DNA from 2 places in the Streptomyces sp. JLYT201 genome. Region 1 is predicted to be linked to the other one. Evidence: riboswitches for the same ligand, from Rfam matches in the RefSeq annotation. Region 1 holds a riboswitch; the other holds the start of a gene.
The links. A riboswitch is a leader RNA that binds a small molecule or an ion and turns the genes downstream of it on or off. The one in region 1 is predicted to bind glycine.
Positions count from the first base shown of each region.

Region 1 (15,263 bases):
CTGTCCATTTCTGCTGGTGTTTCAGGTAGTTGGCGCATCGGCAGGCGGAGGAACACAGGCGGTAGCGCTGTCCGGGCTGGATCTTCATGCTCTTGCCGCACTCTCGGCAGGGGGCTTTCAGCGGGGCAGCGCGAGGGTGCCGTTTCCGGTATGCCTTTTCGCGGCATGCCTGGGAACAGCGCAAGGCCCGCCGTCCGAAGACGTCCGAGGGCGGCATCTCCGCCTCGCACTCCAGGCAGCGTCTCGTTTCCAGGGTGGCGAGGAGGGTTTCGGGGTCGCGGCCGGTCGCGGCGGCCAGCCGAGTCCAGCTGGGAAGGCCGAGGTGTTCGGGCGGTTCGCAGAGGTAGGTCCGTAGGTAGCTGGGCGGGAGATGGTTGGCGTGGGCCAGGCGGACGATGAAGGACCGGATGCCTTCGCCAGCCTGGGGACGGACCTGGAAGGGCAGGACGCGGATGTTCTCCTGGGTCATCGGGAGTTCCCGGACCTGCGGAGCTGAGCCGATTCGGCGGCGACGTCCAGGGAGACGGCCTTCAGCCCGGCTTTGGTGATCTTCTCGGTGCCGTTGAAGATCGCGTCGATCGCGGCTCCGCGGATCTGATGGGAGAGGGCGCCGATCATGCCGCCGGTGCGGTCGTGCAGGTAGCGGTCGAGTTTTGCCAGGGTGCCGGGCTCGTGGCGCCGCAGGGCGAGGGTCTTCTCCATGGTCGCGACCAGGCCCCGCCACTCACTGTTGTAGGGGAAGGGCTGGGTGGGGATCAGAGTGAATCGGCCGGCGATCTGGGCTCCGCGGGTGCCCGTCAGCAGGCTGCCGTGCTCGATGTCGATGCCGGCGTAGATGAACGTGGCAGGGATCCGCTCGGAGAAGTACTTGAGGGTGTCAGCGACTTCGGCGCCGTGCTGGGTGGTGAGCGAGATGTTGTGGAGCTCGTCGACCAGGATCATGCCGGTGCGGGCGTCGGTGCAGACACCGACGACGGACTCGATGAGGTCGGTGATGTTCATGCGGGCCATCACCGGCAGTCCGAGGAACCGGGCGAACTCGGCCGCGATCATGCGGGGTGTCGCGGCGGGCGGGACGGTGATGTAGATGACCGGCTTGCGGTCGGTGGCGGAGGGGTGACGGGCCCGGTCCAGCAGCTCGTGGGACAGACCGAGCTGGGTGATCGCGATGGTCTTCCCGGTGCCGGCGGGGCCGGAGACGATCAGGCCCCGACGGGCGCTGATCGCGTGGCGGTTCAGCACGACGAGGCGGCGGCCGCTGGCGACGGTGTGCCGGACGACGGAGGTCGCGACCACCAGCAGACGGCCGTGATGGTCGAGGCGGGCTTCGTCGAAGGCGGCCTGGCCCGCCTCGCCGAGCGCGTCGTACTGAGCGTCGTCGAGCGGGGGCGGTGGCCCCGGCGGCCCGTCGACGAAGCGGCGCCAGCCGTCGATCGTGGTCAGGTGCCGCTGGGAGTCCTGGGGCAGCGCGGACGAGGCTGTCATGAGCGCTTCCAGGGGTCTTCCAGCGGGTCGAACAGTCCGAGCGGGATCACCTCGGCCAGCGAGTCCTCGCTCTCTTCCTCCTCGGGTTCCGCCTGAGTGCCGGGAACGGATGCCGGGGTGAGGGGACCTGCGGCTTTCGTGCGGGCGACCACCCGCCGATCGCGCTTGCCGGGCTTGGAACCCTGCTTGGCCTCGGGACCGGCATGGGCCCGGGTGAGCAAGGCGGCGACCGCGTCAGCGATCTCCGTCTCGGTGGCGCAAGGAAGTTTGCCGCTGACGTGGTCCCAGGCCAGGTCTCCGAAGGGGACCGGGACGCGGTCGAGGTGTTTCCAGGTGGCCTGGACCCATGAGTTGTCACCGCGGTGGTCACGTACCCAGATCCGGGACACGTCGTAGGGGTCGTGGTGGACCTCCCAGAGGCCGCGTTTGGCCACGATCCCGGAGTCCTGGCGGCGCATGCGTCCGAGCTCGGGGCTGTCGTAGGTGCGGTTCTTGATCCGGATGCCGTATTCGTTGACCACCCGCCATTCCGCGGGCAGGAGTTCGACATAGTCGTCGCCGCTCAGCGCGACCGGGACGTAGCCGCAGGCCTCGACCAAGGTGGCGTACTTCTCGTTCGGTGTGAACAGCCGGCCCGGGTGGGAGGGGTCGCGCAGTCCGTCGTGCGGACGGTTCTGCCACTTCGCGACGATCCATTCGTCCAGGAGTTCCTGCAACTCCAACAGAGACCAGAGCCGTTCACGTTCCAGGTGACGGCCGCGGCGGTCGCTGTTGCGTCCGGTGTAGCCGGGCAGGAACTGAGCGAACAGCGTGGCCACCGACCCCAGCATCTTCTCGATGTGGCCCTTCTCGAACCCCGAACCCTTGTGCGTCGGCTGGAAGTCGATCTCCAGGAAGCGGCAGGACGAGCGGAAGTTCCGCGAGATGAACACGCTTCCGTGGTCGCAGACGATCACCTCCGGGACGATCACCGGCCGGGCCGCGGCATGGGCCAGACGCTCGTCGAGGGCCAGAAGCCGACGGTGCGGCAGCACCGAACGGGACATCTTCAACGCATCTGTCCAGCCCGGCCGCATCGGCTCAGGTGTGACGCTGCGGGCCAGCAGCACGCTGGCGTCCACCGACTTCGTCGTCGGCCGCAACACCGCCGCCGTCAGAGTCCTGGTCGCGACGTCGATCATGGCGGTGAGTTCGACCTTGCCGGTGACCCCGTTGTCGAGCAGGACCAGCACGTCCAGCGGGGTGGAGTCGATCTGCATGACCTCGCCCGGCGCGAAGACGTGAAGCTGCCCGTGCGGTGTCGTGGCCCCGTTGGCCTTGGACCTGCGGGTTTCCGCCGATCCAAGGGCGTGTGTGCCCGCGGTCAGCTTCGTCAGCAGCCGATAGAGCGTGGCGCGGGAAGGGAGCTTCACCTCCCGTCCCTCGGCGTCCTCTTTGAGGATCTCTTCGGCCCTCCACAAAATGTATGAACCGGTGCGGGTGGACCCATTGACCCCTTCGTCGATCGCCTGCCGCACCGCGTCGACCACCGCTTCATCGACCTCGCCGAACCGAGGAGTCCTGCGGACGGGCCGGTGGTCGGCCAAGCCGATCACCCCGAGTTGCTGGTAGCGGCGACGCCGGTGGGCGACCGTGCTGGCGGTCACCTTGTGCCCGGCGGCTGCCAGTTCGGCGGCTTTGGCCCGCTGGCGTGCGGTCAGGGAGCGATCCGGGCTGTACTCGTCTCGCGGCAGCGTGCCGGAATCGGCCCCAGGTGGCAGGCCGTGCAGCACCTCCAGGATGTGCCCCTCCCACCACAGAGCCCGCTCGACTACGTCTTCGGGAAAGGCCTCCAGCAGCGACGCGGCCGGCAGCGGCATCCGAGCCGGAGTGTCCACGACCTCGAAGTCGTCGGCCTCGAACAACTCGAGCAACGACACGACCAGATGAGGCTGTTCGTCATCGCTCAGCGTCGCGGTCAGAGCCGAGACGGCCAGCACCGCCCGCAGTTGCCCGGCGAACCGGACCCGGTCTCCGACCGTCAGCCTTCCCGGCCGCTTCAGCCGGCTCATACCGACCGACCTGCGGCCCAGACCGGGCTTTCCGAGTCCAGCAGTTCGGATTCGAGGTCAGCATCGAGCCGGCCCGACCACAACAGGTGGAACAGCACCGGAAGCACCTGCAGCCGGTCGCCCACGAGTTCGGCCCCGGCCCACATGCCCATCGGCTCGTTGAAGACGTCGATCAGTGCAGACGCGACCGATGCCGGGCGTCCCGAACGGGCCCTGCGGTAGCGGGCCAACCAGCGGACGTTCGCCATGAACACCGGATCCGGCGTACCCACCCACTCGAACTGCCAGCCCACCGCCTCGCAGGCCCGCCGGGTCGCCTCGAACGACTCCTCGGTCCGTTCGTCCATACGGTCCGCAGACCGGACGTCGACCACCCGAGCCCGACCGTCGACAAGGCGTACGAAGTAGTCCGGGGCGTGACGACGCCCTTTGTGCCCGTCGTCCCAGCGCAGCCAGAAGGGCTGAGCAGCGATCCCGACGACCTCCCGATCCCGGTCCATCAAGATCAGACGGTCTCGCTCCAGCCACGATTCGTAGCCCACGTGACCGGCCGTCGTTACCGCGTAGTACCAGCCAGGGAAGCTCCTACCTCCCTTCGCCCAACGGAATTCGCGTACCGGATCGGCCACCTCGAACGGGACACTCCAGGCCATCCCCAGCGGCAGCCGACGCCTGCCTTCAGGATGGGAAAACTCCAGCTCAAACGCCGAAAGCGCCTCGTCGCCGAACGCCCGTACAGCTGTCCCCACCGCCGCCCCCTCGCAGCCTCCGCCAGCCGCGAACGTAAAGCAGATACCGGTCAAACTTCAGTGAGAACGGTCAAAGTTCACTGAGACGAGTCACCCGCCGAACCGGCCCGCACCCATGACCAAAAACCCACCCCGCACCACCAAGGAGAGCCAGTTTCAGCGGATTGGCCTTACCGAAGGCCCTCACTGGCCCCCTACGGTCGCCCCATGACGACATCCCCACGGAAGCGCATCCGCATCGTCGACGCCTTCGCCGAGCGCCCCTTCACCGGCAATCCCGCGGGCGTCCTGCTGCTCGACTCGTTCCCGGACGACACCTGGCTCCAGCACGTGGCCACCGAGGTCAACCACGCCGAGACCGCCTTCGCGCACCCCCTTCCGCCGGGCGGCGACGCCGACTGGTCCCTGCGCTGGTTCACGCCCGCCACCGAGGTCGACCTGTGCGGCCACGCCACCCTGGCCCTCGCCCACGTCCTGCACACCACGGACACGGCCCGGGGCACGGTGCGGTTCGCCACCCGGGCCGGGGTGCTCGTCGCCACCAGCCACGCGGACGGCACGATCACGCTGGACTTCCCGACCGCCCCGCTCACCGCGACCACCGCCCCGGACGGCATCGCCGAGGCGCTCGGCGCCGAGCCGCTCTCCGTGTACGACACCGGGCCGCACACCGGCGACCTGCTGGTCGAGCTGGCCGACGAGAAGACGGTCCGCGGCCTCGCCCCCGACCACCGGGCCCTCGTCCGGCACTCCGAGCGGGGCATCATCGCGACCGCGCTCGCCGAGGACCCCGCCCGCGGCTACGACTTCGTCTCGCGCGGCTTCTTCCCGCGCGTGGGCATCGACGAGGACCCGGTCACGGGCAGCGCGCACACCGCCCTCGCGCCCTTCTGGTCCGCGCGCCTCGGCCGCACCGACCTGACGGGCCTGCAGGCCTCGCCCCGCTCCGGCCTGGTGCGCACCGACCTGCGCGGCGACCGCACCCTGCTGACCGGCCGCGCGGTCACCGTCATCGAGGGCGACCTGCTGGCCTGACGCGCGAGCGCCCGCCGCGTCGGATCACGCGGCGGGCGCTCGGCACGGCCCGGGGCGGCGGCCGGCCGCCGCCCCGGCACGTCACGCGGTGGGCAGCCACCCCACCTTCCCGGCGAGCAGCGCGTAACCGACGAACGCCCCGATGTCCAGGAGCGAGTGCGCCACGACCAGCGGCCCGACCCGGCCCCACCGGCGGTAGAGCAGGACGAAGACCACCCCCATCGCCATGTTGCCGACGAACCCGCCGATGCCCTGGTACAGGTGGTACGAGCCGCGCAGCACCGAGCTGGCCCCGAGGGCGGCCAGCGGCGACCACCCCAACTGGTCGAGCCTGCGCAGCAGATAGCCGACGACGATCACTTCCTCGAGGATCGAGTTCTGCAGCGCCGACAGGACGAGCACCGGGTACTTCCACCACACGTCCGGCAGGTCCTCGGGCACCACCGTCAGATTGAAGCCGAGGCCGCGGGCCGCCAGATAGAAGGCGATGCCCGTGGAGCCGATCACCGCCGCGACCGCGGCCCCCCGGCCCAGGTCCGGCCACGGCCGCGTCCGGTCGAAGCCGAGCGCCCGCAGGCCCGAGCCCTCCCGCAGCAGGAAGTGGGCCACGAGGGCGACCGGCACCAGCGCGGTGGTGATGCCGAACAGCTGCCACGCGAGGTCCAGCCAGGGCCGCCCCGGAGCCGCCGAAGAGTTGAGGGTCGCCGCCTGGTCCTTGAGCCCGCCCGGCTTGGTGACCGAGCCGATGAAACTGATGAGCGCGGACACGCCGCTCGCACCGAGCGACAGGGCGAGGACGAGCAGCGTCTCGTCGCGCAAGGACCGCCGCGACGGCTTCGCCTCCGGAAGGACACCAGCCGTCGGCCCCGGCTCCGCTCGCACTTCTGCCTCCACTGCGTGATCCCGCCTCGTCGCTCGCCGCACCGCCCCGTCGCACCGATCGGTACGGGGCCGCGCCTGGGTCGTCAAGCTTGCCCGATGACCGCCGGGGGCGGTCGGCCGACCCGCGCTCACGAGATCACGCGCGCCACGAAGCGCGCGCGGGGCCCCCACGTCCACCGGGACCCCGGCGCGCAGCGGCGCGTCACCGCACCGGCAGCGCCGGCTCCGGAAGGCCCACGGGCCAGGTGTGCACCGGCTCCCCCGCGTGCATCAGCTCGCAGTACCGGCGCGTGGTGGCCGCGAGGGCCGCGTCGCGCTCCAGGCCGCGCTCCAGGGCCCGGTGGTACGTCGCCGCCTGCCAGGACGCCCCGTTGACCCGCCGCCTGCACCGCTCCTCGATCACACCCAGGTACAGATCGCGATCGGCGGGCTCCACGCCCCACGCGTCGAGACCGGCCTCGGCCAGCGGCAGCAGTTCCTCGCGTACGAGATCGACGGCCGCCACCTGCGCGAGGCCGCCGTACCGCCCGCGCCGGGGCCACTCCAGGGACGCCTCGATGCCGTGGCGGCACGCGGTCTCGAAGTTCCGGGCCGCCGTCTCGAAGGGAAGCCTGCTCCACATGGGCCGCGCCTCCTCGGCGAGCGCGCGCACCACGCCGTAGTAGAAGGCGGCGTTGGCGATGACGTCCGTGACGGTCGGGCCCGCGGGCAGCACCCGGTTCTCCACGCGCAGGTGCGGCACCCCGTCGGCGATGCCGTACACGGGGCGGTTCCAGCGGTACACCGTGCCGTTGTGCAGCGTCAGTTCGCCCAGCTGCGGCACCCCTCCGTCGTCGAGCACGCGCTGCGGGTCCTCGTGGTCGCACAGCGGGATCAGCGCCGGGAAGTAGCGCACGTTCTCCTCGAAGAGGTCGTACGCGCTGCTGACCCAGCGCTCCCCGAACCAGCTGCGCGGCCGCACTCCCTGCGCCTGGAGCTCGGGCGGCCGCGTGTCCGTGGACTGGAGGAACAGCGGCGGCCGCGACTCGCGCCACAGCTCGCGCCCGAACAGGAACGGCGCGTTGGCGCCCACCGCGACCTGGGCGGCGGCGATCGACTGCGCCGCGTTCCACACGTCGGCGAACTTGCCCGGCGTGACCTGGAGGTGCAGCTGCACCGACGTGCACGCGGCCTCGGGCGCGATGGACGCCGACGAGCACCGCAGCCGCTCCACGCCCTCGATGTCCAGGGCGAAGTCCTCGCCGCGGGCCGCCACCATCTGGTCGTTGAGCAGCGCGTAGCGGTCGTCCTCGGAGAGGTTCGCGGACACCAGGTCCGCGCGGCTCAGGGTCGGCAGAATGCCGATCATCACGATGCCCGCGTCCACCTCGCTCGCTTTCCGGTGGGCGTAGGCGAGCGCCGTGCGCAGCTCCTCGGCGAGCTGGTCGAGAACACGGCCGCCGAGCCGGTGCGGGGCAATGTTCACTTCCAGATTGAACATTCCGAGTTCAGTCTGGAAATCCCGGCTCGCGATGCGCCTGAGAACTTCCGCATTCATCATTCTCGGAGTGCCGTCGGGCCCCGCGAGATTCAGCTCTATCTCCAGACCCAACAGGTTCTTGGGCCGGTCGAAGCGCCGCTCGTCGAGCATCCGCCCGAGCGCGGCGAGGCACTGCCGGTGCTTGATCCGGTACAGCTGGCGATCGGACAGGTCGTACGATCCCGCCTCGACCTTTTCCCCCATCGAAGTGTCCCTCCTCCGGATGGGCAGCCAACGACCCGGCCGCTGTGTACGGGGGATGATGCCCCGACGATGTGATCCATAACGCCCCGCGCGGGCCCCTGGACCGGTAGGCTCCAGAATGTGCCGTGCGGCACATTCACGGGGCATGAGACGGGCGTGAGGCGAGCATGGGCCGAGCAAGGGACGGACAGGGGACGCGATGTCGCTTTCCGTTCCTCCAGTTGTGGTGAAAAAACCGACGAGAATCAGCCGACCGCAGCTGCGAGAAATCCCGAGGTCACACACCCGGACGCGATCCGGAATCAGGAGAAATCCCCCAGAAGTGCGACCGAATGACGACTTGCCCGGCATATGAGGAACAGCTAGCCGAAACACTTCCTGAACACGTGTCGTATAAACTCCCGGGTTGAGGCAGAGAGTTGGCGCTCGCGGTCCCCCGCCCCCCGGGGCCCCTGCCCCCGCCCCCTCTGGCCCCGAGCAGACAGCGCCGTCCGCACCTGCCCCCCGCTCCACTTGTGCCTGTCGAATAAGAGAGGCGACCCACCATGCCGCTGCATGTTCCCCCGGCTCCCGCGCCCGCACTGCGCAGCGTCCTCGCGGCCCTCAGCTCTCCCACCGCCGTCCGCGAGGCCCGTACACCGTCCCTGCGCACCGCCCAAGGGCCCGTGAGCCCGGACGTCCCGCTGCCCGTGCACGAGTTGGACCACACCGCGGCGGAGCCCGCACCGGGAACCGGAGCGGCCACCAAGCTCACCGGCTGGCGCTTCCTGATCCGCTGCGGCGAGCGCGCGGTGGCCGCGGCAGAGACGATGCTCACCCCCGACGGCTGGGCGTTCTCGCACTTCTGCGAGGGTCCGTACATCGCGTCCGCCGAGCGCGCGCTGCGCCACGCCGAGACCATGCCGCAGGTCTACCAACCGCGCCTGCTGTCCGTACCGGAGCTCTACATGCTCACCCTGTGGCTGCACGCCGACCGCACGGCCGACGCCGCGGGCGGACCGCTCGCCGCCACCGACATCCTGGTGCCGCTCGCCCCGGCGCCCCCCGGCATCGCCGCCCACCGGCCGCACCGCGTCGCCGACCTCCTCCCGGTGCTCGTCCACCGCCTGGCCCCGGCCCCGCTGCTCGGCTCGCCCGCCTGAGCCCCGCGCGATTCCGCTTGCGTGCCCCGCCGCCCCCTGGGCCGCGGGGCACGCCCCTGCCCGGATTGCCCATCCGGACTAGCCCACTTCGGCCACGCCGAACCACCCGAAGGGACAGGGGAGTTGGGCTGAACCGTCCGGGCGGGTGATACGTCCTTAAGGCAGTAGGGAGCACTGCCGCAAAATCCCTGCGGAATCACGGCCGTGGGGCAACACTGGACTGGACCGACCAACCAACGGGGGAACGGGGGCGGCATGACCAACGCATCGAGCCGCAGCACAGACGCGTCAACCACCACTTCGCAACGAAAGAACCCTTCCATGTGCCAGCACCAGCCGCCGTGCCCGACAGCCGAATCCGCCGACCGGGAGGCCGCGCTCCTGATCGCGCACCACCCGGAGCAGGGCTGGAGCCTGCTGTGCAACGGCGTCCTGCTCTTCGAGGACACCGGTGAGCTGCTGCCGAACGGCGAGATCATCGCGCCGCACCGGCCGCTGGGCACCCATCAGGTGATGACGGCCGCCTGAGCCGTCCGCACGGAAGCGGAGCACCACCGATAGTCCGGAGAAGGAACAGACAGTCCGGTAAGAGCAGACAGTCCCGTAAGAACCGCAGGGCCGGCCCGGAAGACGCGAAGTCCTCCGCACCGGCCCTGACTCGTGCCCGGGTCACGCGGCCTGCCGCCGCCCGGGCCCCTCAGCCGTCGGGATCAGCCCGCCCGCGGTTCAGTCCTCGTACGCGTCCAGCGGCGGGCAGGAGCAGACCAGGTTGCGGTCGCCGTACGCCTGGTCGATGCGGCGCACCGGCGGCCAGTACTTGTCCGCGGTCGACACACCGGCGGGGAAGACGGCCTCGGCACGGCTGTAGCCGTGCTCCCACTCGCCGCTGAGGGCGGCCGCCGTGTGCGGCGCGTTCCGCAGCGGGTTGTCCTCCGCGGTCCACTCGCCGCTCGCGACCTTCTCGATCTCCCCGCGGATGGCGATCATCGCCTCGCAGAACCGGTCGATCTCGACCAGGTCCTCGCTCTCCGTCGGCTCGATCATCAGCGTGCCGGCGACCGGGAAGGACATGGTCGGCGCGTGGAAGCCGTAGTCGATGAGGCGCTTGGCGATGTCGTCCACGCTCACGCCCGTGGCCTTGCTCAGCGGCCGCAGGTCGATGATGCACTCGTGCGCGACGAGCCCGCCGGGGCCGGTGTAGAGCACCGGGAAGTGCGGCTCCAGGCGCTTGGCGATGTAGTTCGCCGAGAGCACGGCCACCTGCGTGGCGCGCTTGAGGCCCTCGCCGCCCATGAGCCGGACGTACGACCAGGAGATCGGCAGGATACCCGCCGAGCCCCACGGCGCGGCGGAGATCGGGCCGACACCGGTCTCGGGACCGGCCGCGGGCTGCAGCGGGTGGTTCGGCAGGTACGGCGCGAGGTGCTCGCGCACCGCGACCGGGCCGACGCCGGGGCCACCGCCGCCGTGCGGGATGCAGAAGGTCTTGTGCAGGTTCAGGTGCGAGACGTCGCCGCCGAAGTGACCCGGCTTGGCGAGGCCCACCAGGGCGTTGAGGTTGGCGCCGTCGACGTACACCTGGCCGCCCGCCTCGTGCACCGCGGCGCAGATGTCGGCGACGTGCTCCTCGAACACGCCGTGCGTGGACGGGTACGTGATCATCAGCACGGCCAGCTCGGCGCGGTGCTTCTCGATCTTGGCGCGCAGGTCCTCGACGTCGATCTCGCCGTCGTCGGCGGTCTTCACCACGACGACCTTCATCCCGGCCATGACGGCGCTCGCGGCGTTGGTGCCGTGCGCGGAGGACGGGATGAGGCAGACGGTGCGCTGGTCGTCGCCGTTCGCGCGGTGGTAGCCGCGCACCGCGAGCAGACCGGCCAGCTCGCCCTGGGAGCCCGCGTTCGGCTGGAGGGAGACCTTGTCGTAGCCGGTGACCTCGGCGAGACGTTCCTCCAGCTCGCGGATCAGGGTCAGATAGCCCTGCGCCTGCTGGGCGGGCACGAAGGGGTGCAGCTGCCCGAACTCCGGCCAGGTGACGGGCTCCATCTCCGTGGTCGCGTTGAGCTTCATCGTGCAGGAGCCCAGCGGGATCATGCCGCGGTCGAGCGCGTAGTCGCGGTCGGCGAGCCGGCGCAGATAGCGCAGCATCGCGGTCTCGGAGCGGTGCTGGTGGAAGACCGGGTGCGTCAGGTACGCGTCGGTGCGCAGCAGCCCGGCGGGCAGCGTGTCCTCGACGCTCGCGTCCAGGGCCTCGACGTCGGCCTCGACGCCGAACGCCGTCCACAGCGCGGAGAGCTGGGCGCGCGTGGTGGTCTCGTCGCAGGCGAACGACACGTGGTCGGCGTCGACCGGGTGGATGTTGACCCCGCCCTCGCGCGCGGCGGCGACCACGTCGGCGGCCTTGCCGGGCACGCGCGCGGTCAGCGTGTCGAAGTACGCGCCGTGCACGATCTCGACGCCGCCGGCCTTGAGGCCCTCGGCGAGCAGCGTGGCGTAGCGGTGGGTGCGCCGGGCGATCGTCTTCAGGCCCTCGGGGCCGTGGTACACCGCGTACATCCCGGCCATGACGGCGAGCAGCACCTGGGCGGTACAGATGTTGCTGGTCGCCTTCTCACGGCGGATGTGCTGCTCGCGGGTCTGCAGGGCGAGGCGGTAGGCCTTGTTGCCGTCGGCGTCGACGGACACGCCGACCAGGCGTCCGGGCAGGTTGCGGGCGAACTTCTCATGCACCGCCATGTAGCCCGCGTGCGGACCGCCGAAGCCCATCGGCACGCCGAAGCGCTGCGTGGTGCCGACCGCGATGTCGGCGCCGAGCTCGCCGGGCGAGGTGAGCAGCGTGAGCGCGAGCAGGTCGGCGGCGACGGTGACGATCGCGCCCAGGCCGTGGGCCTGCTCGATGACCGGCTTGAGGTCGCGCACAGCACCGGAGGCGCCGGGGTACTGCATCAGTACGCCGTTGATCTCGCGCTCGGCGAGGTCGGCGGGGATGCCGTCGCTGAGGTCCGTGACGACCACCTCGACCCCGGTCGGCTCGGCCCGGGTCTGGATCACTGCGATGGTCTGCGGCAGCACGTCGGCGTCGACGACGAACACGCCGTTCTTGACCTTGCCGACGCGCCGGGAGAGGGCCATGGCCTCGGCGGCCGCGGTGCCCTCGTCCAGCAGCGAGGCGCCGGAGGTGGGCAGCCCCGTCAGCTCGGCGACGACGGTCTGGAAGTTGAGGAGCGCCTCGAGGCGGCCCTGGGAGATCTCCGGCTGGTACGGCGTGTACGCGGTGTACCAGGAGGGGTTCTCCATCACGTTCCGCAGGATCACGGGCGGCGTGAACGTGCCGTAGTAACCGAGCCCGATCATGGAGTCGAGCACCTGGTTGCGGTCCGCGAGGGAGCGCAGCTCGGCCAGGACCTCGGCCTCGGTGCGCGCACCGGGCAGCTCCAGGGCCTCGGCGTTCTTGATCACATCCGGCACGGCGGCGGCCGTGAGTTCGTCCAGGGAGCCGTAGCCGACCTGGGCGAGCATCTTGGCGCGGGCTTCCGCGTCGGGCCCGATGTGCCGCTGCTCGAAGGGGATTCCCTGTTCGAGCTGCGTGAGCGGAGTGCGAGGGGTGGCTGTCATTGCGGAGGCCTCCTGGTCTGACACGACCTGCGAGGGGCACCACGGCGCGGGTACCCGGACGGCCTCCCCCTCTGTCATCTCAACCTGAGAGCTTCACAGGACCGCCGGAGCGGCTCTGCTTTCACCGTCGGTGAGGAAGGGTTCCGAACGTGCCCGCCCGACGCCCGCCCTGCTTTCCAGAGTGGCCTCGTCCGTGCGGTACAGGGGCCTGAGAGATTCCGGGGAGGAGTTGCTCCTTCGGCGCCTCCGGTGCTGCCACCGAAGAGCTCTCCCGCACGGGGTCAACAGCCGCTTGCCAGCCTACCAGCGCGGTCCGTGGCCGATCCCTCGAGTGGCCGCCCGTCCCGATGTGCTCTTTCGTAGGTATGACGACCGAAAAACGGATGAGCCCGGATGACTTGCGACCAAGTGGAGGGAACGTGCAGACAGATATCGATCCCCGCAATCTGATCGGCCGCAAGGCGTTCGACCGCGACGGAACCAAGATCGGAACGGTCGACGAGATCTATCTCGACGACGCCACGGGCGCCCCGGAGTGGGCGGCCATACGCACCGGTCTGTTCAGCCGTGACGCGTTCGTCCCGCTGGAGCCCAGCGAGCTGGTGCAGGACGGCACCCTGCGCGTGCCCTTCGAGCGCGCCCTGATCAAGGACGCCCCCGACTTCGGCGTGGGCCGCCACCTCTCCCCCGAGCAGGAGCTCCAGCTCTACCGCCACTACGGCCTGGACGTGACGCCGCCGCCCGCGCCGGACCACGACTTCGGCCGCCGGGCGGGCCGGGCGGACCGGGTGAACCGGGCGAACGGAGCGGAGGGGGTGGACAGGGCGGACGGGGCGGGCACCTGACCGCCACGCGGCCCCCGCCCGCACCGCCCGCACCGCCCGCACCGCCCGCACCGCCCGCACCGCCCGCACCGCCCGCACCGAGGGGTGCCTACCCGGCCCCCTCCGCCAGCGGCAGCGCCCCTCCCTCACCGGCCGAGGCCTCCCGACCCACCGAAGCGGCCTCTGCGGCCTCTGCGGCCTCCTGGTCCACCGGCTCCCCTTCCGCGGCCTCCCGCTGCGTCGAAGCCCCCGCGTCCGCCACCACCAGAGGCAGCGGATCCGACGGCTCCAGCTCCGGGTCGTCCGTGCGGAACGTCCGCACCCGCCCCGGCGCCGAGTCCGGGGTCTCGAACCGCACGGTCACCCGCCCCAGCCCGCTGCCCTGCACCCATCCGGGCCCGTACACCGCATGCCGTACGTCGTGCCCCGCTGGCCACCGCCGCTCGGCGGGCGCCACCGGCTCCTCGACCGCGTCGCCCGGCCCGGCCCCCGCGTCGGGCCCGCCTTCCTGCGCGACGGCGGCCACCGGGACAGCCGCCGCTTCCTCCTCCTCGGCCCCGGGCGCCAGGGACTCGGTCTGCAGCACCGCGTGGGCCTGCGCGAACAGGTCCTCCTGCGTGAAGTCCGCGAGGCCGCTCACCCCGACGCCGAGCAGCCGCACCCCGCCCGTGGTGTCCACGGACTCCAGGAGCCGCGCCGCCGCCTCCCGCACCACGGCCGGATCGTCCGTCGGCCCCCGCAGCGTCTCGGAGCGGGTCAGCGTCGAGAAGTCGAACCGTCGCACCTTCAGGACGATGGTCCGCCCGGAGTGCCCGGCCGCCCGCAGCCGCTGCACGCACCGGTCGGCGAGCCGCGCCACCTCCATCCGCACCCGCACCCGGTCGTGGATGTCCACGTCGTACGTGTCCTCGACGCTGACCGACTTGGTGTCCCGCTCGGCCACCACGGGCCGCTCGTCCCTGGCCAGCGCCATCGCGTACAACGCCCCGCCGTGGGCCTTGCCCAGGAGCCGCACCAGCTCGTCCTCTCCGGCTTCGGCGAGTTCCTCCACGGTGGTGATGCCGGCCCGTCGCAGATGGTCTCCGGTCGCGGGGCCCACACCGGGCAGCACCCGTACCGGCATCGGCCCGAGCAGCGTCCGCTCCGTGCCGGGCTCTATCAGGACGAGGCCGTCGGGCTTGGCCTCCTCCGAGGCGATCTTCGCCAGCATCTTGGACACGGCCAGGCCCACGGACCCGGTGAGCCCGGTCACCCGCAGGATGTCCGCCCGCAGCCGCTCCCCCACGGCCCGCGCGGACGCCTCGTCGCCGGCGACGCCGCCCGCCTCCAGGTCCACGAAGGCCTCGTCGAGGCTGAGCGGCTCCACGAGCGGCGACAGCTGCCGCAGCAACCCCATGACCTGCTCGCTGACCTCCCGGTACAGACCGAACCGGGGCACGAGGTACGCGGCGTTCGGCGCGAGGCGCCGCGCCTGCCCCATCGGCATCGCCGAGTGCACCCCGAACCGCCGGGCCTCGTACGACGCGGTCGCGACCACGCCCCGCGGCCCGAGGCCGCCGACCACGACGGCCTTGCCGCGCAGGCTCGGCTTCGCGGCCTGCTCGGCAGACGCGTAGAAGGCATCCATGTCGAGATGCAGGATGGTCGGCGCGGTTCTCACGCCCCTGATGCTGCCCTACGCCACTGACAATGCCCGTGACCAGCGGCGACGGACCAGTCAGCGAGGCCGTGCGACGGCAGGCCAGACCTCTTGGCCA
Region 1 is NZ_CM182551.1:8,137,458-8,152,720, reverse strand. Features, by position in the region: gene AC5WAM_RS34735 (TniQ family protein) at 1-469, opposite strand, end outside; gene AC5WAM_RS34730 (AAA family ATPase) at 466-1,485, opposite strand; gene AC5WAM_RS34725 (transposase) at 1,482-3,536, opposite strand; gene AC5WAM_RS34720 (TnsA-like heteromeric transposase endonuclease subunit) at 3,533-4,285, opposite strand; gene AC5WAM_RS34715 (PhzF family phenazine biosynthesis protein) at 4,493-5,320, shown strand; gene AC5WAM_RS34710 (CPBP family intramembrane glutamic endopeptidase) at 5,402-6,202, opposite strand; gene AC5WAM_RS34705 (glutamate-cysteine ligase family protein) at 6,405-7,925, opposite strand; gene AC5WAM_RS34700 (hypothetical protein) at 8,471-9,067, shown strand; gene AC5WAM_RS34695 (DUF5999 family protein) at 9,389-9,595, shown strand; gene gcvP (aminomethyl-transferring glycine dehydrogenase) at 9,794-12,682, opposite strand; glycine riboswitch at 12,869-12,966, opposite strand; gene AC5WAM_RS34685 (PRC-barrel domain-containing protein) at 13,102-13,527, shown strand; gene AC5WAM_RS34680 (DNA polymerase IV) at 13,616-15,166, opposite strand.

Region 2 (15,263 bases), 4.8 Mb from region 1:
ATAAAAGCGTACGAAACTACTTCAGGCCGGGGTACAGCGGGTGCTTCGCGGCCAGAGCGGACACCCGGCCCCGCAGGGACTCGGCGTCGAAGCCGGGCTTCAGCGCCTCCGCGATGATGTCGGCGACCTCGCGGAAGTCCTCGGCCTGGAAGCCGCGGGTGGCCAGGGCCGGGGTGCCGATGCGCAGGCCGGAGGTGACCATCGGCGGGCGCGGGTCGTTCGGGACGGCGTTGCGGTTGACCGTGATGCCGACCTCGTGGAGGCGGTCCTCGGCCTGCTGGCCGTCCAGCTCGCTGTCGCGCAGGTCGACCAGGACCAGGTGCACGTCCGTGCCGCCGGACAGGACGTCCACGCCGACGGCCTTGGCGTCGTCCTGGACCAGGCGCTCGGCCAGGATGCGGGCGCCGTCCAGGGTGCGCTGCTGGCGCTCCTTGAACTCCTCGGAGGCCGCGACCTTGAAGGAGACGGCCTTGGCCGCGATCACGTGCTCCAGGGGGCCGCCCTGGAAGCCGGGGAAGACCGCGGAGTTCAGCTTCTTCGCGAAGTCCTTGTTGCGGGCCAGGATGATGCCGCCGCGCGGGCCGCCGAGCGTCTTGTGCGTGGTGGAGGTCACCACGTCCGCGAACGGCACCGGGTTCGGGTGCAGGCCCGCGGCGACGAGACCGGCGAAGTGCGCCATGTCGACCCACAGGTACGCGCCGACCTCGTCGGCGATCCGGCGGAACTCGGCGAAGTCGAGCTGACGCGGGTAGGCGGACCAGCCCGCGATGATCACCTTCGGGCTGTTCTCCTTGGCCAGGCGCTCGACCTCGGCCATGTCGACCAGGCCGGCCTCGTCCACGTGGTACGGGACCACGTTGAACTGCTTGCCGGAGAAGTTCAGGCGCATGCCGTGGGTGAGGTGGCCGCCGTGCGCCAGGTCCAGGCCGAGGATCGTGTCGCCGGGCTTGGCGATGGCGAAGAGCGCGGCCTGGTTGGCGGAGGCGCCGGAGTGCGGCTGGACGTTGGCGTACTCGGCGCCGAACAGCTCCTTGACCCGGTCGATCGCGATCTGCTCGGCCACGTCGACGTGCTCGCAGCCGCCGTAGTAGCGGCGGCCGGGGTAGCCCTCGGCGTACTTGTTGGTGAGGACCGTGCCCTGGGCCTCCATGACGGCGACCGGAGCGAAGTTCTCCGAGGCGATCATTTCCAGGGTGGACTGCTGGCGGTTCAGCTCGGCGTCGACGGCCGCGGCCACGTCCGGGTCGAGCTCGTGGAGAGGGGTGTTCAGAAGCGACATCGGAAGATCAGTCCTTACGCCGTGGTCAGCTGCCTGCGAACTCGGTGTACTCGTCGGCGGAGAGCAGGTCGCCCGGCTCCTCGGCGACGCGCACCTTGAACAGCCAGCCGCCCTCGAAGGGGGCCGAGTTCACCAGGGACGGGTCGTCCACAACGTCCTGGTTGGCCTCGACGACCTCACCGGAAACCGGCGAGTACAGGTCGCTGACCGACTTCGTCGACTCCAGCTCACCGCAGGTCTCACCCGCGGCGACCGTGTCGCCGACCGCCGGAAGCTGGGCGAAGACGACGTCGCCGAGCGCGTTGGCCGCGAACTCGGTGATGCCGACCGTCGCCACACCGTCCTCGGTGGCCGACAGCCACTCGTGCTCCTTGCTGTAACGCAGCTGCTGGGGGTTGCTCATGGCGTGAATTCTCCTGTACGCGGGCGTGTGCTGATGAACGCGGGGATGTGCAGTCTTACGGAGTGAGACGGGACGGACGGGGCACCGGCGGACGGACCGGACTCCGGCGCGTCCGCGGGATCAGGTCCGGCGCGGGCCGTGCGTCACTTCTGCCGCTTGTAGAACGGCAGCGCCACGACCTCGTAGGGCTCGTGGGTGCCGCGGATGTCGACGCCCACGCCCGCCGTGCCCGCCTGCGCGTGCGCCGGGTCCACGTACGCCATCGCGATCGGCTTGCCGAGCGTCGGCGACGGGGCGCCGGAGGTGACCTGGCCGATGACCTCGCCGTTCGCCACGACGTCCATGCCCGCGCGCGGCACCCGGCGGCCCTCGGCGACAAGCCCGACGAGCTTGCGCGGGGGCGCGCTCTCGGCGCGCTCCGCGGCGGCCTGCAGGGCGTCGTGGCCCACGAAGTCGTCGGCGTGGGTCGTCTTGTCGAACTTCACGACCCGGCCGAGGCCCGCGTCGAAGGGGGTCAGCGACGTCGTCAGCTCGTTCCCGTACAGCGGCATGCCCGCCTCCAGGCGCAGCGTGTCGCGGCAGGACAGGCCGCATGGCACGAGCCCCACGGGGGTACCCGCGTCCGTGAGCGCCCGCCAGAGCTTCTCGGCGTGCTGCGGCTGCACGAACAGCTCGAAGCCGTCCTCGCCGGTGTAGCCGGTGCGGGCGATCAGGGCGGGCACGCCCGCCACGGTGCCCGGCAGGCCCGCGTAGTACTTCAGGCCGTCCAGGTCGGCGTCCGTGAGGGACTTCAGGATGCCGGGGGACTCCGGGCCCTGCACCGCGATCAGGGCGTAGGCGTCGCGGTCGTCGCGGACCTCGGCGTCGAAGCCCGCGGCGCGCTCGGTGAGGGCGTCCAGGACGGTCTGGGCGTTGGAGGCATTGGCCACGACCATGTACTCGGTCTCGGCCAGGCGGTAGACGATCAGGTCGTCCAGGATGCCGCCGTCCTGCCGACAGATCATGGTGTACCGGGCGCGGCCCACGGAGACGGAGCCGATGTTGCCGACGAGCGCGAAGTTCAGCAGGTCCACGGCCTGGGCGCCGGTGACGGTGATCTCGCCCATGTGGGAGAGGTCGAAGAGGCCGGCCTTGGTGCGCACGGCGTTGTGCTCGTCGCGCTCGCTGGCGTACCGCAGCGGCATGTCCCAGCCCGCGAAGTCGGTCATCGTGGCGCCCAGCGAACGGTGCAGGGCGTCGAGGGCGGTCTGACGTGGGGCGCTTGCGGTCTGACTCATCAGTACTGGCTCCAGGGCATGACGGGCGAGGTCTGTCCTCCCCATCTGTCATAAACCTGAGAGGTTCACCACGTCCCGCGCGTATGACGGGGCATGACTTGCACCTTGGGTGGAGCCGTCCCGCGGGCCGAGCTGGTGGCGCTCGTCGGGGGAGTGGCTCGCTTTTCAGATGTGCCTCGCCCGCGCGGTACGGGGCCTGAGAGATTCAAGGGAGGAACTTGCTCCTTCGGCGCCCCGCGACGCTCCTGCGTCACCGGGGACTCTCCCGCGCGGATTCAAGCGGCCGGTATGGAGTTGGCGCGCACATCATTGCACGCGCCCCCGCTTCACAACAGCCGCAACCAGGGAGTCCCCCGCTGTCGTCTTCGTAGGGCATTACCTTCTCTTTACATACGACGGAGAAGTACTGGGGATGAGTGACGTGACGAGCATGGGGAGGCCGATCACGGTGCGCAGGAGCAGTGCTTACGCGACGACCACGGGTGTCTCGCTGCCCAGGGCGGGGGCGGTGCTGCCCGGCGCGGGCGTCGCCCTGCCCCCGCAGCCGGGCGCCCCCGCGGCGCCCGCGCGGGAGGCCGTCGCCGCCTCCCACCGGGCCGTGGTGCGCGACCTCAGGGGCCGCTCCGGGCACGGCCCGCGCCGCCTGGTGTTCGCCGCGGGGGACGTCGTGGTGGTCTCCGGCCTGCCCGGCAGCGGCAAGTCCACGCTGATGCGGCGCGCCGTGGCGGGCCCGCGCGTGGACTCCCAGGACACCCGCGACCGCTGGGCGGCCCGGGTGCCGCGCCGGATCCCGTACGCGCTCTACCGCCCCCTGGTCCGCCTCGCGCACTACGTGCACCTGCGCCGGACGCTGCGCGCGGGCACCGGCGTCGTCGTCCACGACTGCGGCACCCAGCCGTGGGTGCGCCGCTGGCTCGCCCGCGCGGCGGCCCGGCGCGGGGCCACGCTGCACCTGCTCCTCCTCGACGTGCCCGCCCCGGTGGCCCTCGACGGCCAGCGCGCCCGGGGGCGCGGCGTCTCCCGGTACGCCTTCGCGCGCCACCGCAGGACGGTCGGCCGTCTCGTCCGGGCCGCCGAGAGCGGGCGCCTTCCGCGCGGCTGCGGCTCGGCGGTGCTGCTCGACCGGGAGGCGGCGGGGGCGCTGCGCGCGCTGGGCTTCGAGGGTCAGGGCGGGTAGGGCGGGGCGCGCGGGCCCGGCGGCGTTAGGGTCGGGCCGCAGACAGCACGCAGAGCAGAGGTCGAGGCAGATGGACTTTCCGGGGGACGTACCGGCACAGGCGCACGCCCATCCCTACGGCGGCTGGCCCGCCAACGAACTGGAGGAGGTGCTCGCCGCCTCGCTCGGCGCGCCGCCGTCCGAGGCGACGGGCGCCCGCATAGTCGAGGTGCTGGGCCGCAGCAGCCTGTGGATCCCGCTGCCGAACGGCGGCGGGCCCGAGAGCGGCACGCTCGACCTGCCGACGCTGGAGCTCGACGGGCAGGCGTACGTGCCCGTCTTCACCTCGGAGCAGGAGTTCCAGCAGGCCACCGGGGGGCGGATGAGCTGCACGGTGGCGCCCGCGGTGGAGTTCGCGCGCGGCCTGGCGCCGGAGCTCGGCATCGCGCTCAACCCGGAGGGCACGGTGGCGGTGCCGCTGCCGCCCGCCGCGGTGGCCGCGCTGTGCCGGGTGGGGCGCACGGAGCTGGACGGGCCCGCGAGCGGCGGCCGGGTGCGGCTCTTCGAGCCGGACTGGCAGGACGACCCGGTGGACTTCCTGTCCGCCGCGGCGCAGGAGTTCGAGGCGACGGGCGCGGTGCTCAGCGCGCGGCGCTGTCTCGCCACCGTCGAGGACGAGGCCCCCACCCTGTTCGTCGGCGTCGAGCTGTCCTCCTGGGAGAGCGACGCCCGGGACTTGCCCATGGCGGCCCTCGGCCGCGCCCTCGGCCGGACCCCGGTGCCGTGGCCGGTCAACCTGGTCCTCCTGGACGTGGCCCAGGACCCGGTGGGCGACTGGATGAGGGCCCGCCTCCGCCCGTTCTTCACCGCAGGCTAGGGGGAGCGCCCCGAGGGGCCAGCGCCCCGGGGGCCAGCGCCCCGAAGGGGCGCGGGGAACTGCGCGACCAGCCACGGACGGCCCGCAGGCATCCGACGGCAGAGCACGGCACAGCACGGCACAGCACGGCACCACCTGTTCAAGCGCTAAGTCGCCACACCCCGCTTAAGCTGGTGCCCGGTGACGCGGTCGGCGCAACGACCGCGCAGGGCACGTCGCGAAGGGGCGGTTAGGGTGAGCGCGTCGGGCACCGCTGCGGCCGGACAGGTCGAGCACATGCTGCGCCAGGTGACGCCGGGGCGCTATGACGCGTACGAGGCGCTCCTGCACGCCCTCGCCGACGGCAAGGTGTGGATGCTGCTCTGGCACGGCCAGGCCGGATCCCCCGACGCCCAGTACGGCAACATGGAGGTGGAGGGCTACGGCTACGCGCCGTGCGTGACCTCCGCCCAGGAGCTCTCCGCCAGCGGCTGGAACCGCGGCTACGAAGTGGTCGGCGGCCTCGACGTGGCCCGCGCGCTGTACCCGGACCACTACGGCCTGTGGCTCAATCCGCACGCCCCAGGCGGCGGCGTCGGCATCCCCTGGCTCGATCTGCGGCGCATCGCGGGCGGCCTCGCCAGCCAGCCCGCCGGCCCGCTGCGGCTGACCGACCCGACCATCGAACTCCCGCAGTTCTACGCGCTGTTGACCCAGAACGCGCACCGCACCCCCGCCGTCCGCGCGCTGCGCCGCGCCTGGGTGCAGCCGGTGCTCGGCGCGCCCTATCTGGCCATCGGCCTGGACGTGTACGACACCTCGCCCGCGTCCGTCGACTCGGTGCGCGCGATGATGCAGCAGTCCATCGGCGCCGTCCCCGAGGGCCTGCCCGTGTCGACCGTCGCGATGGCCGATCCGCACGACCCGGTGGCGCTGTGGCTGCGCGCCAACGCCCGGCCGTTCTACGACCGCGACGCGCAGGGGGCTTCCGCTCCCGCCGCGGGCGGATACGGCTATCCCGCACAGTACTGAGGCATCTCGTACGAAAGACGTAGCAATCCCACTGCGCGCCCCTTGCGGCGAACAGGGTGGTGGCTGGATTCCGCTTGTCGTCGGCGAGCTGATCAGCGCCGTTGTGCGTGATGTCCTCTTCTGGGGCAGGAGTGCCTGTATGGACGCGTGTGGCTCCTGTGCCCCCAACTGCCCCGTGTTCGCCCGTCGTTCAGTGACGTCCGGATAACGGAACACCTCGATCAGCATCACGGTTGCGCATCCATTCCCCGACAAGTCTGGTAACAGATCACGACCCCGTTGAAGACTCCCGCTCCAAGGGGCCTTCGCCCCTGTGTACGACGGACTGATCACGTCGCTACAGCGGCAAGTGCGGGCCGGTCACCGCCGGTTGAGAGGGGTCCCTGCCACGATGACGGCGCCATTGCATGACACACCTGCGGACGCGAAACCCACGGTGGAAGTCGCCCCCGCAGCTGGTGCAGGGGGGAAGAAGGTCGAGGGGCGGTCCCTCACCCAGATCGCCTGGAACCGGCTGAAGCGCGACAAGGTCGCCCTCGCGGGCGGCATCACGGTGGTCCTCCTGGTCCTCGTGGCGGTGTTCGCGCCCCTGATCGTCGGCCTGCTCGGACACCCGCCGAACGACTTCCACCAGGAGAAGCTGGACCCGCTGACGAACCTGCCCACGGGCTCGTTCGGCGGCGTGAGCAGCGACTACCTCTTCGGAGTCGAGCCCAACAAGGGCCGCGACGTGTTCAGCCGGATCGTCTACGGAGCACGCATCTCGCTGCTCGTGGCCTTCCTCGCCGCGATCGTCGCCGTGGTGCTCGGCACCCTCTTCGGGATCATCGCGGGCTACTTCGGCGGCTGGATCGACGCCCTGATCAGCCGCGTGATGGACGTGCTGCTCTCCTTCCCGCAGCTGCTCTTCATCATCTCCCTGGTCTCGGTCCTTCCCGACGACTTCCTCGGCCTCGAAGGGACGAGCGTGCGCGTCGCGATCCTCGTCCTGGTCATCGGCTTCTTCGGCTGGCCGTACATCGGGCGCATCGTGCGCGGCCAGACGCTCTCGCTCAGGGAGCGCGAGTACGTGGAGGCCGCCAAGAGCCTCGGCGGCGGGCGGCGCCACATCCTCTTCCGCGAACTCCTGCCGAACCTCGTGGCCCCCATCACCGTCTACGCGACGCTGATGATCCCCACGAACATCCTCACGGAGGCCGCCCTCAGCTTCCTGGGCGCGGGTGTCAAGCCGCCGACCGCCTCCTGGGGAGGCATGCTGCGCGACGCCCTCGAAACGTACGAGCACGACCCGATGTTCATGGTCTTCCCGGGTGTGACGATCTTCATCACGGTGCTCGCCTTCAACCTCTTCGGGGACGGTCTGCGCGACGCGCTCGACCCCAAGGGAACCCGCTAGCAGACCCGACTGACTTGCCCCTGCCGCTGGTCAGGTGGCTCTTTCCATGGTTCTTCGGCAGCGATAAGCCAGGGACCGCGAATCTGGAAGGTTGCGAGAAAATGCCCACACTTCCCCCGAAAAGGCGGCTCGCCGCGGGCGCGGCCCTCGTCGTCGCGGCCCTGGTGACCACCACGGCCTGCGGCAGCGGCGACGGTGACGGCGACGGCGACGGCAAGGGAGCCGGCTACAACGCCGCCCTGAACAAGGTCGCCAAGGCGTCCAAGAAGACCGGTGGCACCCTGCGCATGGTCGGGAAGCAGGACCTCGACTCCGCCGACCCGCAGCGCGCGTACTACGGCATGTCCTGGGACTTCATGCGCTTCTACACCCGCCAGCTGGTGTCGTACGACACCAAGCCGGGCAAGGCGGGCACGAAGCTGGTGCCGGACCTCGCCAAGTCCACGGCGAAGATCTCGGCCGACGGCAAGACCTACACGTACGAGCTGCGTGACGGCCTCACCTGGGAGGACGGCTCGCCGCTGACCTCCAAGGACATCAAGTACGGAATCGAGCGCATCTGGGCCAAGGACACCATCACCGGTGGCCCCGGCTATCTGCGCCAGGCGCTCGACCCCAAGGGCGAGTACCCGGGTCCGTACAAGGACAAGTCGGCGGACAAGCTCGGTCTGAAGGCGATCCAGACGCCGAACGACAAGACCATCATCTTCAAGCTGCCCAAGCGCAACGGTGACTTCGAGCAGTTCCTCGCGATGCCCTCCGGCTCCCCGGTGAAGGCGGCGAAGGACACCAAGGCGAAGTACACCTCGCGGCCGTTCTCCTCGGGCCCGTACAAGTTCGACACGTACAAGCCCGGCAAGAAGATCGTGCTCGTGCGCAACGACAAGTGGAAGAAGGCCTCGGACCCGATCCGCCCGGCGCTCCCGGACAAGATCGACGTCACCATCTCCGCCAACCTGGAGGAGAACGACAAGCGCCTGATGGCCGGCGACTACGACGTCGACCTCAACGGCACCGGCATGACGCAGTCGGGCCGCGTCACCGCCGTCCAGAAGCACCGCGACAGCGTCGACAACATGCACACGTCCTTCGTGCGCTACGTCGCCCTGATCCACACGGCGAAGCCGTTCGACAACGTCCACTGCCGCAAGGCCGTCTTCTACGCCACGGACTTCGCGAGCCTGCAGCAGACCCGCGGCGGCAAGCTCGCCGCCGGTGACATCGCCAACAGCACCTTCCCCAAGGCGATCCCGGGCTACAGCGACTACGACCCGTACGGCGTGCTCGCGCGCAAGGGCAAGCCGGACCTGGCCAAGGCCAAGGACGAGCTCAAGCAGTGCGACAAGCCGAACGGCTTCAGCGCCAAGCTGACCGCCCGCAACAACAACCCGGGTGAGGTCGACGCCGCCGAGGCGCTCCAGGCCCAGCTGAAGAAGGCCAACATCAACGTCGACGTCGAGTCCCTCGACGGCGCCGACTCGGCCAGCATCACCGGTTCGCCCTCCGTGGTGAAGAAGCGCGGCTACAGCATGCAGATGTCCGGCTGGGGCCCCGACTTCCCGTCCGGCCAGGGCTACGCGCAGCCGCTGTTCGACTCCCGCTTCCTGGTCGAGAACGGCAACTACAACGAGTCCCAGATCAAGGACAAGAAGATCGACGGGCTCTTCGACAAGGCGATCGCCGAGACCGACCCGGTCAAGGCCGGTGAGATCTACAAGCAGCTCGACAAGCGCATCCTCGACCAGGCCGACTGGATGCCCTTCCTCTACGAGAAGAACATCACCTGGCGCGGACCGCGGCTGACCAACGCCTACATGTCCGACGCCTACAACGGCCGGTACGACTACGTCTCGCTCGGCGTCAGCAGCAAGTAGCGCCCCACCGCCACGGCGGGCAGCCCCCGCCGTGGCACCCGTAGTTGATCAACCGTCACAACGCCGCCGATATCCGCCAGTCCGAAGGGCAGGTGATGGCCCCGGGCGGTGGCCCCGCACCCCTCACGAGGGGGCCGCGGAGCCACCGCCGGGCCGCGCACAGTGCTTGCTTACCTCATCCGGCGCCTGATCGCCGTCATCATCATGGTGCTGGTCGTACTGCTCGCGACCTTCACCGTCTTCTTCATGCTGCCCAAGTGGGCTGGACAGGACATCGCCGTCCTCTTCGCCGGCAAGCAGGCCGGAGCCGAGCAGCTCGCCGGCATCCGGACCAAGCTGGGTCTCGACGACCCGCTGATCGTCCAGTTCTGGGACTTCATCAAGGGCATCCCGATGGGCCGGGACTACGCCAACGGCAGTGATGTCACGCACTGCCCGGCGCCCTGCTTCGGCTACTCCTTCCGCACCGAGGCGCCCGTCTGGGAGACCCTCAAGGACGCCCTGCCCGTGACCGGCGCGCTCGCCGCCGGTGCCTGTGTGCTGTGGCTCGCCGCCGGTGTCGCCACCGGTGTGGTCTCCGCGCTCAAGCGGGGCACCATCTGGGACCGCGCCGCGATGACCACCGCCCTCGGCGGCGTCTCGCTGCCCGTCTTCTTCACCGGCATGGTCGCGATGGGCATCTTCGTCCACAACCTGGGCTGGGTGAAGATCGCCGACAGCCTCTCGACGGACGACAGCATCGACGTCTGGTTCCAGACGCTGATCCTGCCGTGGATCGTGCTCGCCTTCCTCAACGCCGCGATGTACGCGCGTCTCACCCGCGCCACCATGATGGAAGTCCTCGGCGAGGACTACATCCGCACCGCGCGCGCCAAGGGCCTCGGCGAGTCCGTCGTCATCCGCAGACACGCCCTGCGCTCCGCGATGACGCCGATCCTCACCGTCTTCGGACTCGACCTCGGCGTCCTCATGGGCGGCGCCGTGCTCACCGAGTCCACCTTCAACCTTCCGGGCCTCGGCCTCGAAGCGGTCAGGGCCATCAGCAGCAAGGACCTGCCCGTGATCCTCGGCGTCACCCTGTGCGCGGCCCTCGCCATCGCCGTCGCCAACCTCGTCGTGGACCTTCTGTACGCCGTCATTGACCCGCGAGTGAGGCTGGGATGACCGAACTGAGCAAGAGCGGTGCCGCGGTGGGCGAGCCCACCACCGGTTCCGCGGCCCCCACCGCCTTCCTCGAGGTCCGCGACCTCAAGGTGCACTTCCCCACCGACGACGGCCTGGTGAAGTCCGTCGACGGCCTGACCTTCTCCCTGGAGAAGGGCCGCACCCTCGGCATCGTCGGCGAGTCCGGCTCCGGCAAGTCCGTGACCTCGCTCGGCATCCTCGGGCTGCACACGGCCGGGCAGTACGGCCGCCGCAAGCCGCAGCTGTCCGGCGAGATCTGGCTGAACGGCACCGAGCTGCTCAGCGCGCCCCCGGACCAGGTGCGCAAGCTGCGTGGCCGTGAGATGGCGATGATCTTCCAGGACCCGCTGTCCGCGCTGCACCCGTACTACTCCATCGGCAAGCAGATCACCGAGGCGTACCGGGTCCACCACGACGTCGACAAGAAGGCCGCCCGCAAGCGCGCCATCGAGATGCTCGACCGCGTCGGCATCCCGCAGCCGGACAAGCGGGTGGACTCCTACCCGCACGAGTTCTCCGGCGGCATGCGCCAGCGCGCGATGATCGCGATGGCCCTGGTCAACAACCCGGAGCTGCTGATCGCCGACGAGCCCACGACGGCGCTCGACGTGACGGTCCAGGCCCAGATCCTGGACCTGATCAGGGACCTGCAGAAGGAGTTCGGCTCCGCGGTCATCATGATCACCCACGACCTGGGCGTGGTGGCGGAGATGGCCGACGAACTCCTCGTGATGTACGGCGGCCGCTGCGTCGAGCGCGGCTCGGCCCAGGAGGTCTTCTACGAGCCCCAGCACCCCTACACCTGGGGCCTGCTCGGCTCGATGCCGCGCATCGACCGCGAGGAGACCGAGCGCCTCATCCCGGTCAAGGGCTCCCCGCCCAGCCTCATCAACCTGCCGAGCGGCTGCGCCTTCAACCCGCGGTGCCCCTACGCCGACGTGCCCAAGGACAACATCACGCGGACGGAGCGCCCCGAACTGACCGAGGTCGGCTCCGGCCACTTCTCGGCCTGCCACATGTCGCGCGAGGAGCGCACCCGGATCTGGACCGAAGAGATTGCGCCGAAGCTGTGACCGAGAAACGTGACGCGGCGCGGGACGAAGCCGCAGTGACGGAGAAAGCCGAACAGATGACGATCCCGGAGCAGACGAAGAAGTCGTCGACGGCGAAGTCCGCGGAGACGCTGCTCAAGGTCGAGGGCCTGGTCAAGCACTTCCCCATCAAGAAGGGGCTGCTCCAGCGCCAGGTCGCGGCCGTGCAGGCGGTGGACGGCCTCACCTTCGACGTGCGGTCCGGCGAGACCCTCGGCGTCGTCGGCGAGTCCGGCTGCGGCAAGTCGACCATGGGCCGGCTCATCACCCGGCTGCTCGAACCGACCAGCGGGCGGGTGGAGTTCGAGGGCGTGGACATCACGCACCTGGGCACCGCGCGGATGCGCCCGCTGCGCCGCGACGTCCAGATGATCTTCCAGGACCCGTACTCCTCGCTGAACCCGCGCCACACCATCGGCACGATCGTGGGCGCGCCGTTCAAGCTCCAGGGCGTCAAGCCCGAGGGCGGCATCAAGAAGACCGTCCAGGAGATGCTGGAGCGCGTCGGCCTGAACCCGGAGCACTACAACCGCTATCCGCACGAGTTCTCCGGCGGCCAGCGCCAGCGCATCGGCATCGCGCGGGCGCTCGCGCTCAAGCCGAAGCTGGTGGTGGCGGACGAGCCCGTCTCCGCGCTCGACGTCTCCATCCAGGCGCAGGTCGTCAACCTCCTCGACGACCTCCAGGACGAGCTGGGGCTCACCTATGTGATCATCGCGCACGACCTGTCGGTCATCCGGCACGTGTCCGACCGGATCGCGGTGATGTACCTGGGCAAGATGGTCGAGCTCGCGGACCGCAAGGACCTGTACACCAAGCCGATGCACCCGTACACCAAGGCGCTGCTCTCCGCGGTGCCGGTGCCGGACCCCAAGCGGCGCGGCACCAAGAGCGAGCGCATCCTGCTCCGCGGCGACGTGCCCTCGCCGATCGACCCGCCCACCGGCTGCCGCTTCCACACGCGCTGCTGGAAGGCGACGGAGATCTGCGCGGTCAAGGAGCCGCCGCTGCTCTCCCTGGAGCCCGGCCACCAGGTGGCCTGCCACCACCCGGAGAACGCGGACGACCAGGCGCCCGAGGACACGAAGCTCCTGTCGGTGGCGCGCGAGGCCATCGACGTGGTGACGGTCACGACGGCCGCGGACGAGGCGGAGGCCGAGCCCGAGGCCAAGGCCGAGCCCGAGGCTGAGGCGGAGGCCGCGCCCAAGGCCGAGCCCGTGTCCAAGCCCGAGGCCAAGGCCAAGGCTGAAGCCGCGGCCGCGCCTTCGCAGGAAGCCGAGGCCGCGACGGAGGCCCCCGCGCCCGAGAAGGCAGCGGACCCGGAGTGATCCACCGCGCTGAGTTCCCCCGCCCGCCCGCCCCCACACGGGGCGGGCGGGCGTCGCCTTGGAGGAGAGCGGCGGCGACAGTTTGAGCCCGTCCGGCGATCGAGGACGAGCGCGTCGGCGCGATGGTCCTGCGGAGGGGGCGGGCCTCGGCGGGAGAGGGGCCCCGGGCGCGGCCCGGGTGAGTGGAGCTCACCCGGCGGGTGAGAATGGCTCGTGCTTCACGATTTGTTCAGCCCTTCCGTCCAGCACGCCCTGGACATCGCCGGAATCTTCGTCTTCGCGATCTCCGGCGCGCTCCTCGCCGTCCGCAAGAACTTCGACGTCTTCGGCATCGCCGTCCTCGCCGAGGTCACCGCGCTCGGCGGCGGGCTCTTCCGGGACCTGGTGATCGGCGCGGTGCCGCCCGCCGCGTTCACGGACCTCGGCTACTTCCTCACCCCGCTGCTCGCCGCGCTCCTCGTGTTCTTCCTGCACCCGGAGGTCGAACGCACCCAGCTCGCCGTGAACGTCTTCGACGCGGCGGGCCTCGGCCTGTTCTGCGTCACCGGAACGGCCAAGGCGTACGACTACGGCCTCGGCCTCACCGCGTCCGCGGCCCTCGGCCTCGCCACCGCGGTGGGCGGCGGCGTCCTGCGCGACATCGTCGCCAACGAGGTGCCCTCCCTGGTGCGCTGGGACCGCGACCTGTACGCGGTGCCGGCGATCGTGGGCGCGGCGATCGTCGCCCTGTGCCTGCGCTACGACGCCCTGAACGGCTTCACCACCGGGCTCGCGATCGTCACGGCGTTCGTGCTTCGGCTGCTCGCGATGCGCTACCACTGGCGGGCGCCCCGGGCGTGGAACCGCCGGTCGTCGGCGGCGGAGGACGGGGCCTGAGGGGCGCTCGGAGCCGGGCGAGAAAGAAAAGCTACCGCTTAGTAGTTACATGTTGTACGTTGTCGGCATGGCGGAAACAGCTGCGGCGCCCGCGCCGCGCGCGACGATCGGCAACAGCGAGTTCGACCGCGACACCGAGGTCTTCGCGCGCGAACCCGGCGTCTACGACACCGAGCTCTCGGCGGGCTGGACCATCATCAGCGCCGTCAACGGCGGCTATCTCCTCGCCCTCGTGGGCCGCGCGCTCGCGCACGCGCTGCCGCACTCCGACCCGTTCACGGTCTCGGCGCACTATCTGACGGCGTCCGAGCCGGGGCCCGCCGTCGTCCGCACGCAGGTCGTGCGCGCCGGGCGCGGTCTGTCCACCGGGCAGGCGTCCCTCTACCAGGAGGAGGGCGGGCGCGAGGTCGAGCGGCTGCGCGTCGTCGCCTCGTACGGCGACCTCGACGCGCTCCCCGACGACGTGCGCACCTCGGCGCTGCCGCCGGACCTGCCGCCCGTCGAGCAGTGCTTCGGGCCCGACGACGCGCCGGACCGCGGGGCGGTGCCCGGCAGCTCCGCGATCGCGGACCGGCTCTGGCTGAAGCTCGACCCGGCGACGCTCGGGTGGGCGCTCGGGGCGCCCTCCGGCAAGGGCGAGATGCGCGGCTGGTTCGGCCTCGCGGACGGGCGCGACCCCGATCCGCTGTCGCTGCTCCTCGCGGTGGACGCGCTGCCGCCGACGGCGTTCGAGCTGGGGCTCTCCGGCTGGGTGCCGACCATCGAGCTGACCGCGCACATCCGGGCCAGGCCCGCGCCGGGGCCGCTGCGGGTCTCCATCACCACGCGCAACCTGGCCGGGGGCTTCCTGGAGGAGGACGCCGAGGTCTGGGACACGGCCGACCGCCTGGTGGCCCAGTCCCGCCAACTGGCCCGGGCCCGCCTCTGACGGGCCCCCGCCCCTCGGGGCCGGGGCCCGGCCAAGGGCTCACGCCGTCAGGCAGACCCCCGCGTAGGAGACCCCCGCCACCACCACCCAGGCACACAGCCCCACCAGGGCCACCCGGCCCCCCGTACGGGCCAGCGACCGCAGGTCCACCGCGCTGCCGAGCCCGAAGAGGGCCGCCCCGAGGAGGAGCTCCTGGGCGAGCCCGGCCGCGTCGAGGGCGGACCCGGACAGCAGGTCCGTGCTGCGCAGGCCCACCATCAGCAGGAACCCGGCGACGAAGAGCGGCACCACGGCGGGCCGCCGCTCGCCGGGCGCGGCCGCGCCCCGGGCCCGTACGGAGACGGCGACCGCCGCGACGAGCGGCGCGAGCACGGCCACCCGCATCAGCTTGACGAGCACGCCCTCGCCGAGCGCGTCGCCCCCGGCGGTCTGCGCGGTCGCCACCACCTGCCCCACGTCGTGCACGCTGGCCCCGACCCACCGCCCGAACTCCGCGTCGGTGAGCCCCAACGGCCCCTGGAGCAGCGGGAGCACGGCGATCGCGAGCGTGCCGCACAGCGTGACGACGGCCACGGACGCGGC
Region 2 is NZ_CM182551.1:3,320,329-3,335,591, reverse strand. Features, by position in the region: gene glyA (serine hydroxymethyltransferase) at 17-1,279, opposite strand; gene gcvH (glycine cleavage system protein GcvH) at 1,305-1,682, opposite strand; gene gcvT (glycine cleavage system aminomethyltransferase GcvT) at 1,826-2,959, opposite strand; glycine riboswitch at 3,135-3,237, opposite strand; gene AC5WAM_RS13210 (AAA family ATPase) at 3,372-4,136, shown strand; gene AC5WAM_RS13205 (enhanced serine sensitivity protein SseB) at 4,207-4,992, shown strand; gene AC5WAM_RS13200 (enhanced serine sensitivity protein SseB C-terminal domain-containing protein) at 5,227-6,003, shown strand; gene AC5WAM_RS13195 (ABC transporter permease) at 6,395-7,399, shown strand; gene AC5WAM_RS13190 (ABC transporter substrate-binding protein) at 7,501-9,273, shown strand; gene AC5WAM_RS13185 (ABC transporter permease) at 9,436-10,437, shown strand; gene AC5WAM_RS13180 (ABC transporter ATP-binding protein) at 10,434-11,531, shown strand; gene AC5WAM_RS13175 (ABC transporter ATP-binding protein) at 11,588-12,877, shown strand; gene AC5WAM_RS13170 (trimeric intracellular cation channel family protein) at 13,091-13,753, shown strand; gene AC5WAM_RS13165 (thioesterase family protein) at 13,821-14,681, shown strand; gene AC5WAM_RS13160 (YeiH family protein) at 14,721-15,263, opposite strand, start outside.
Region 2: it holds a riboswitch for glycine, as region 1 does, so the genes downstream of both, gcvT (glycine cleavage system aminomethyltransferase GcvT) here and gcvP (aminomethyl-transferring glycine dehydrogenase) in region 1, are expected to answer to the same signal.